2 regions of the Pseudoalteromonas sp. SG45-5 genome follow, and region 2 is predicted to be linked to the other one. Evidence: riboswitches for the same ligand, from Rfam matches in the RefSeq annotation. Region 2 holds a riboswitch; the other holds the start of a gene.
What was found. A riboswitch is a leader RNA that binds a small molecule or an ion and turns the genes downstream of it on or off. The one in region 2 is predicted to bind lysine.
Positions count from the first base shown of each region.

Region 1 (4,431 bases), on a different contig from region 2:
GTTTCTCCACTCACTAACGTATTATCGGTATTCATTACTCCATGAATAAAGCCAACACGCATCCAGCTCACAACTAGCTTAACTTGGTTTTTAATCACAGCGCCTAAAAATGCTAAATAGCGCTGCGATCCTGTATCGGTTATTTCTGGATAGTGTCGCTCTATAGCTAAATCGGCTAAATTTTTAAGCCCTTCAACATCGCCTTGCGTCGCTAAACATTGAAATGAACCAACACGAATATGACTGGTTGCTAAGCGAGTAACTATTGCGCCTGCTTGTGGCGGATTACGATAAACCGTTTCACCACTACCAACAACCGCTAAACAGCGTGTGGTTTTAACTCCCAGCGCATGCATTGCCTCGCTCATTACGTATTCACGAATAGCAGGACCAAGTGCGCAACGCCCATCACCCCCTCTTGAGTAAGGAGTAGCACCAGAGCCTTTTAATTGAATATCCCACAGCTGATTTTTATCATCATTAATAGCGCCCAGTAAATGCGCTCGCCCATCGCCTAAACGTTGTGAAAAATGTCCAAATTGGTGCCCAGAGTAACCAAGTGCTACTGCAGGAATTGCCTGTTTTTCGTTACCGCTAAAAGTGCTAGCACGCAAATCAGCAGCAACGTTAATATTAAACTCTTTTGCTAAGCTCTCATTCCACAGCAATAACTGAGGAGAGGCAACACTTGCAGGGGAATCTTCTATCGCAAAGTTTTCGGCTATTTGCGTATATCTTGGCACTAATTTCATGGTAATTCCTATTATTGCTGGCTTATACCAACACGGTTATCGCCTACACCATAGGCCACAATTAAGCTTAACTCTTGCATACTTAAGCCACTTTGCTTTTGCATTTCATTAAAAAAGGCTTGGGCTGCACTCAGTGACTTTTTAGTTTGTAAGCCGCCGTCTATAATTTTATGGGCACGCAAATAATTCTCTACATCGCGTGAGAGTAAAAAAGTATCTTTACCAAGAGCTCGTAGCGCATAAGGCCCTGTATTTCCGCCTAAACGCGCGCCATGCTTTTTTAAATACGCCCATAAACCAATAATATCGTCTGCTGGCCAATTAGCGACAAACTGGCTAAAGCTGCCATGTTCTTGTGCTATTTCGTGGATCATGTAAGCATTTTCGGTAATTGTCTTTACCTTTTTATAGTTACGAACAATTCGCTCATCCGTTGCTTTTTGTTCCAGCATATCAGGTGGCATCATTAATAACTTATCAACGCTAAAATCCCAAAAAACTTCTCTAAATCCCGACCACTTATTATTAATGACTGACCAATAAAAGCCGCTTTGAAATACTTTTCGAGTAAATTCTTCCAGCCAATCGTCGTCACTTAACGTGCTTAGTTGTTTTTTAGATAGCGGTTTTGCAAGTAATAACTTAAGCATTTTTTCAGAACCTTTTCGCTCTACCGCTCGCTTATAAATATCGCTAAATTTTTCCATACTAATTAAATACCTCACTACTTATGCTGCTAGTGTACGAGAAAAGCAGCCAATACGTAACCACTCCCATTATCGATGAATTAATCTATATTTAGTCGCTTGACACCCAGACGGCTAAAATGCTTTAATCGCTGCAATTACCCTATTTAAATTGCACAGGTTTGTAAGTTTTACTCTTCAAACAGGTGCAAAGGGCTAGAAGAGGTGCGTTATTCAGGTAGCGTATGTTAGGAGCGCAAACTCCAGTGAGCATACGTGAGGGGAATTAACGCCGAGAAGTAACCACTTTTGCGAGGTGTTTATTTCGGGCGACTAGGTTGAACCCTAGCGACTGTCACCAATAGCTGCTTATAAAAAGTAGCTTATTAGTTTGGTGGAGAGCTTCTGGTCTTAAATATTAAGGCCGTGCGCCCTATTATTTTAAGCCCATTCGCTCTTCGAATTATTAGTTCGAACGACGTTAATGCGGCTCCTTCCATAAAGCTTTTTAACTCTTCGAATAACTTATAAGTTCGTGAGAGATGACCAATAACTTCAATATAAACGACTACACATTATGGACCGCGCTCGTTACGCCATTGGATCAACACGGCGATGTTGACTACAACACGTTAACTAAACTGGTTAGCGATCAAGAAGCGGCACATAACGGTATTTTGCTACTTGGCAGTACGGGCGAAGGCTTGGCGCTAACGCTAAAAGAACAACAAGCCATTGTTGAACACGTATGCCAACTAAAACCAAGTGTACCACTTATGGTTGCCGTGGGCGGCAGTAACTTAAAGCAACAAATTGAATGGGTTAACTACTGTAATACACTACCAATTCATAGCTTTTTACTTGGCTCACCGCTTTATGCAAAGCCCGGCGCTATAGGTCAAACTCATTGGTTTGAAAGCCTACTTAATGCAAGCGCTCACCCATGTATGCTTTATAACGTACCTGGTCGCAGTGGTGTAAGCATTCCAACGGCAACAATTCAAAACTTACAAAACAATAAAAATTTATGGGCACTAAAAGAAGCGAGCGGCAGTATTGCTCAGTTTGAAGCTTACCGCCAAGCGGCGCCTAATTTGGCTATTTTTAGTGGCGACGATGCGCTAATGCCTTATTTTGCTCAAGCTGGCGCAAAAGGTTTGGTGTCGGTAGCTGCAAACGCATGGCCCGCACAAACTCACGAGTTTGTTAAACGTAGTTTAAGTGGTCAACATCCTAATTTATTTGCTCAGTGGACTAGTGCCATTGATAGCCTATTTGCTGTCGCAAACCCCATTCCCGTAAAGGTATTGATGCATTTGCAAGGTCGCTTAAGCAGCCCACAACTTCGTCCACCTTTAACACATCTTGAGTTAACTCAAACCGATTGCATCACAACTGCAAACAACACCATTTTATCTTGGCATTAAATACAGGTTTTTATAATGAGCTGGTTAGAACTATTAAATAATTTAGAATCGGGCGCAGTACGCGCAGCATCACAAAACGAAAGCGGCCAATGGCAAGCTAACGTAGAAGTAAAACAAGGCATTTTAGAAGCCTTTAAAAATGGCACTAATACTGAATTTGCAGGTGGCTTTGTTGATAAACATAACTTAGCTCCGCAAGAGTTTAGCACTGACGATGGCGTGCGCATGGTGCCGGGTGGCTCGAGTGTTCGCCGTGGCGCTTACGTGGCTAAAGGCACCATTATTATGCCACCAGCGTATATAAACATTGGTGCATACATCGACGAAGGCACAATGGTAGATAGCCACGCACTAGTGGGCTCGTGTGCACAAGTAGGTAAAAACGTACATTTAAGTGCTGCAGTACAGCTTGGTGGTGTACTTGAGCCAATTGGTGCAAGCCCAGTCGTTGTTGAAGACGATGCCTTTATTGGTGCAGGCTGTATTCTTGTTGAAGGCGTGGTCATTAAAAAAGGCGCAGCACTTGCCCCTGGCGTGCGTTTATCAGCAACTATTCCAGTATACGACTGCGTAAACGAGCGCCAACTAGATAAAGGCGAGCCAATCCCCGAATATGCCATTGTAATACCAGGCTCTCGCCCTGCGTCAAACGAGTGGGCGCGCGAGCAAGGCTTAAGCATGTCCTGTGCGTTAATAGTTAAATACCGCGACCAGCAAAGCGATGCATCGTTATTACTTGAAGAGGTTTTACGATAATGAGCTTTTTGAGCACGCCTATCAAAACTGCTGTAAATACTATTACACAACAACTTGATACGCCTTTTTTTGTTTACGACCTAGATCAACTAAACATGCATCTTGCACGTTTAGTTGCGCAAACCGATGTAAAACTGTGGTACGCGGTAAAAGCAAATCCCCTGTCTAAAATTATTCAAAGTTTAGACAGCGCTGGCTTTAATTTTGACGTAGCAAGTAAAGGTGAGCTTGAGCAAGTACTCGCACAAGGCATTAGCTCACAGCGCGTGCTCAACACAGGGCCTGCAAAAAGCCCTAAACAAATTAAACACTTTATTGAGCGCGGCGTACGTATATTTGTTGCCGAAAGCCTTAATCAAGTACGTTGGTTAAACCAACAAGCGCAACTACAAAATACGCAGTTACAAGTATTACTGCGGGTGCAATTACGTTGGCCTGAAGGTGAAAAAAACCCACTGGGCGGCGACAGCCTTACGCCGTTTGGTTTAGGTTGTAATGAATGGCAAGCACTCAATGTAGCTGACTACCCTGCGCTTAAATTTGATGGCTTACACATTTTTCAGTGGGGCAACATGCTTAGCACGCAAAAACTAAGCGACTTGTGGTCACAAATGATTGCACCTCTTAGCAAACTTGCAGGCGATTTAAATATTAGCCTTAAAATTCTCGATTTAGGTGGTGGTTTAGGCATTCCCTATACACAAAGCCAAACAATACTTGATTGGGATGACTTAATTGCTGCGCTCGCTAAAATTAAAAATGATGCGGGCGTAGAAGAGTTATGGATGGAACTTGGCCGTTACGCCGTGG
Region 1 is NZ_JACJEM010000019.1:55,698-60,128, forward strand. It holds gene H5119_RS08195 (YdiU family protein) at 1-752, opposite strand, end outside; gene H5119_RS08200 (DNA-3-methyladenine glycosylase I) at 764-1,459, opposite strand; lysine riboswitch at 1,651-1,851, shown strand; gene dapA (4-hydroxy-tetrahydrodipicolinate synthase) at 1,981-2,865, shown strand; gene H5119_RS08210 (2,3,4,5-tetrahydropyridine-2,6-dicarboxylate N-succinyltransferase) at 2,881-3,621, shown strand; gene H5119_RS08215 (PLP-dependent decarboxylase) at 3,621-4,431, shown strand, end outside.
Region 1: it holds a riboswitch for lysine, as region 2 does, so the genes downstream of both, dapA (4-hydroxy-tetrahydrodipicolinate synthase) here and lysC (lysine-sensitive aspartokinase 3) in region 2, are expected to answer to the same signal.

Region 2 (4,431 bases):
TCGCGTTTTGTACGTCTTTTAGGCTAAAGTCAGCCATTTTAAAACGTTTAAATAACAGCTCTAATACACCCCAATGTTCGGTTAAGGTATTAAGTAGCTTTTTTGCTGGGATCATAAGGCGTTACTACATCCTAGTATTTTATTATTGAGTATCGAGTTTATACTCATTATTACGTGTTTTTAATTAACCTTGTCTGTATATAGTATTCGTTTTTAAGACCATTTAATAATAGTTTTTGCACGGCGGCAGTGCTAAAATCCGCGCCGAAAACAGACACATGCGAAAGGTTCTGTTTTGCGTGTTCTTTAAAACTATATCAAAGGTTGTTTATCTACCATGGTTTCCTCGACTATTCTAACCCTGATAGCGATTGCATTTTTGCTCATCGTTATAGAAGATATAATCCATGTCAACAAAGCTAAAACTACATTATTTTTTGGTACGCTTTGCTGGATTCTTCTTTTTATCTACCCTCTTCACGGACAAAGCTCCGATTCAGTTCAACACCTCCTTAACGAAAATATTTTAGAAATTGCCTCATTATGGCTATTTTTAATGGCTGCAATGACCTTTGTCGCGTATTTAAATTCAAAGGGGTTTATAGAAAATATTGTTCATCGTGTTATGCCAAAAAGCATTAGCGAGAGAAAGCTCATGTTTTTGGTGGGTGGCTTTGCGTTTTTGTTTTCGTCGATTTCAGATAATGTAACGGCTACGCTTATCTCTTTAGCCGTTGTAATGTCGTTAAAACTTGAACCTAAAAAACTCATTAAATACGCCACGCTTATCGTGTTTGGGGTTAACTCAGGTGGGGTATCGCTAATAACCGGTGACGTAACCACACTGATGATATTTTTAGATGGCAAAGTAACCATAGGTCATTTATTACTACTTATAGCGCCAGCACTTGCAAGTGTTATGTTACTAGCCGCGTTGCTGTCTATAGGTATGAAAGGGCGTGTTGAGTTTGCTCGTGCGGGTAAAACCCGAATAGAAAAAACCGACATAACCATTGCCGTGATATTTTTATCTACCGTAGTGAGTACATTAACGCTGAGCGTAATTTACAGTGTACCGCCTTTACTCACCTTTTTGTTTGGCTTATCAGTGATGTTTTTAGTAGCGCAATTTTTAATGCGCAAAAAAGACATAAACAAAGACATAATTGACTTTGTTCGCGATATAGAATACGACACATTATTGTTTTTTGTAGGTGTACTGCTGCTTGTTGGCGCACTTAAAGAAATTGGTATGTTGAGTAAATTTACCGACCTATACACGGTAATGGCACCCGAGTACGCAAACTACTTAATGGGCATATTATCAGCAGGGGTCGATAACGTACCGCTTACCGCTGCATTATTAAAAGCCGATATAGTAATGAGCCAACAACATTGGTTGTCGTTTACGTATGCAACGGGCGTGGGTGGTTCAATGCTTATCATTGGGTCGGCTGCGGGCATTATTGCCATGAGTAAAGTTAAAGCGCTTACCTTTATGAGCTACTTGCGTTTATCGCTGCATTTATTAATTTGCTACACGGTTGGATATGCGGGCTCGTATTACATGGGCAGTTTTATTTAACTCATAAATTATTAAATGCTTGACAGCTAGACGTCTAAACGATAACTTTCAAAGCCCCGCTACTTAGTGGGGTTTTGTTTTATTAGCCACTGGTTAATAAAGCATTCAGAAGAGGTGCGATACTTAGGTACTTAATGTTAGGCGACGAAAGCCGATGATCATTAAGGAGGGAAGTACTCGCCGAGGAAAATAATGATACGTCGTCATTGTTTTTCGGTTTATGGGGCTGAATCCTCAAAACTGTCACCAATATAGGTGGAGAGCTTCTGGCAGTGGACTTATCTTCAAGCATTCCTTTGCCAAGTTCTTCTTGTTTTATTGCGATTTGGATATCGCGAAAGGAGACTAAATGACTACCCAATCAGCGCCACAAACAGTGCCTCAAACAGAGTTAAGCGCAAAATCAGATTACATCGTTGCCAAATTTGGCGGAACCAGTGTTGCAAACTTTGAAGCGATGAGTCGCTGTAGCGAAATTATTGTTGCAGATAAAAGCGTACGTATTGTTGCCGTGAGTGCCAGTGCCGGCGTAACTAATCATTTAGTCGCACTGTGTAAATCAAGTATTACCTCAAGTGAGCGCCAAGAGCACATAAACGGCGTGCTTGCTATTCAACACACTATTTTAGATGAGTTATCGCTAGATGCCGATTTAGCGGTTGGCTTTAACGAAACCCTAAAAGCATTTCAAACATTGGCTCAAGAGTCACTAACAACCGCTCAACAACACGACGAGCTCCTTAGCTTTGGTGAGCGTTTGTCGTCGTATTTGTTTGCTCAGGTGCTGCGTTCACAAGGTTTAAACGCCGATCGCTTTGATGTGCGCAAGGTGCTTAAAACCGATAGCCAATTTGGTAAAGCAACGCCCAATGTTGCAGCCACAGCGCAAGCCGCTAGAGAACATTTAATCCCGCTGTTAGATGCTCAAGTAATTGTGACTCAGGGCTTTATTGGCAGTGACGAGTACGGCCAAACCACAACGCTAGGACGAGGTGGTTCAGACTACAGTGCAGCACTATTGGCTGAAGCAATTAATGCTAAAAGCGTGCATATTTGGACTGACGTTGTGGGTATTTTTAGCACCGATCCGCGTTTGTGCGCAAAAGCGACGCCCATTGCACGCTTAAGCTTTGACGAAGCCGCTGAAATGGCGACCTTTGGTGCAAAAGTATTGCACCCCGCAACTATTTTACCCGCAAGCCGTAGTCACATTAACGTATTTGTTGGTTCGAGCCGCGAGCCAGAACGTGGTGGTACATGGATTGAGCGCGAAAAGTCGCAACAACCAGGTATACGCGCAGTAACACAACGTAAAAACCAAATTTTGCTTACTCTTAAAAGCCCAGAAATGCTCCTAGCAAGCGGCTTTTTAGCCCGCGTATTTACGCTATTAAGCGAATATAATATATCGGTAGATTTGGTAACCACCTCAGAAATCAGCGTAGCCATAACGCTTGATAACGCGCAAAACGCCTCGCGCCCAGAGCTTGATCAAGAATGCCTAGATAAGCTTGCAGAGTTTTGCCATGTGTCGGTAGAAAATAACCTAACATTGGTGGCACTTATTGGCTCTGAGATTCAATTACGCCAACACGAAATGAACTTAATGAGTGTACTAAAAGACTTTAATATTCGATTAATTTGTCACGGTGCGAGTAAACACAACTTGTGCTTTTTAGTAGAGCAAACTGAGTCAGATAACGTAGTGCAATCTATTCATAGCCGTTTATTAGAAAATGATTTTGCTGCGTAAGTAACGGTTATTCAGGAAAATTACCTAGTAACATCAGTTAATAAAGAAACTTAACAAAATTAATTAACAAAATCAGTTAATAAAAAGCATCGCCAGCCGATGCTTTTTTTATGCACCACACTTACATCAAAACAAACATTGCTGTCACTGCTATCAACTACAGTAACGCGATTACTGCAAGCCCCCAGCTTTGCTCTATGTAATTCGTCAAACACATTGGGGCTAAGTAACTTTGCAATAGGGCGGCTGGTGGCTTTAGCAAGTGACTCTTTTAGTGTCCAAATTCTAAAAAACGTATCTGCTTGGGCTTGGGTATTAGTAGGCTCAGTGATAAGTGTAATTTCATCATTATGATAAAAATGCTTAGCAAGCTTTTCAAATGGGCGCTTTAAGCTTACTTTTTCAATATCAAAACCAAACTCACTTTTATCAAAATTTAGCGCGACCCCAACTAAACCATGCGAGTGCGAAATACAGGTATTAATAACATCACCCTCCACATGTATTTGCAGTTTTGAGCTTGTCTCGTCAAATTCTGTACTCATTTTATTAAGCGCTACGTGCGCATGTTGCGGCTGCGTTACTTTAATAAGGTGTTTTAATAATAACCGCGTAGCTAAATACTCCTGCTTAGCTTGCGGACTTTTGCGGCGGTATATAATGGTTAACTCAAACGGGCTTAAGCAATCAGGCAAATTAAAGTCACTAAGCTCAAGTGTTTTAGCATTAAAGAGTAAAATACTGTGATTAGCTAACGGTAACTTTGCCAATTGAGTTGAAGTAATACTCAAGGCATTTTTAAAATAGTGTTCAGTCATAAAAGCCCTAAAGCAAAAGAAGTCGCTGATATTGTGAGCGGTTAGTGCCACTAATAAAGGCTGGGTACAATTTTATTACTCAGCTGGCATGAAATATGGTTTAATTCACAATAATCAAAATAATAACAGATTTGTAGATGTATGGCACAAGTGCGTGATGGGTTTCAAAGCCGACTTGGTTTTGTTTTAGCGGCTGCTGGCGCAGCAGTCGGTTTAGGTAATATTTGGGGTTTTCCTACGCAAGCAGCCAATCATGGTGGCGGCGCATTTTTATT
Region 2 is NZ_JACJEM010000005.1:43,956-48,386, reverse strand. It holds gene H5119_RS02385 (hypothetical protein) at 1-115, opposite strand, end outside; gene nhaD (sodium:proton antiporter NhaD) at 338-1,585, shown strand; lysine riboswitch at 1,687-1,859, shown strand; gene lysC (lysine-sensitive aspartokinase 3) at 1,935-3,338, shown strand; gene H5119_RS02370 (4'-phosphopantetheinyl transferase superfamily protein) at 3,398-4,156, opposite strand; gene H5119_RS02365 (sodium-dependent transporter) at 4,298-4,431, shown strand, end outside.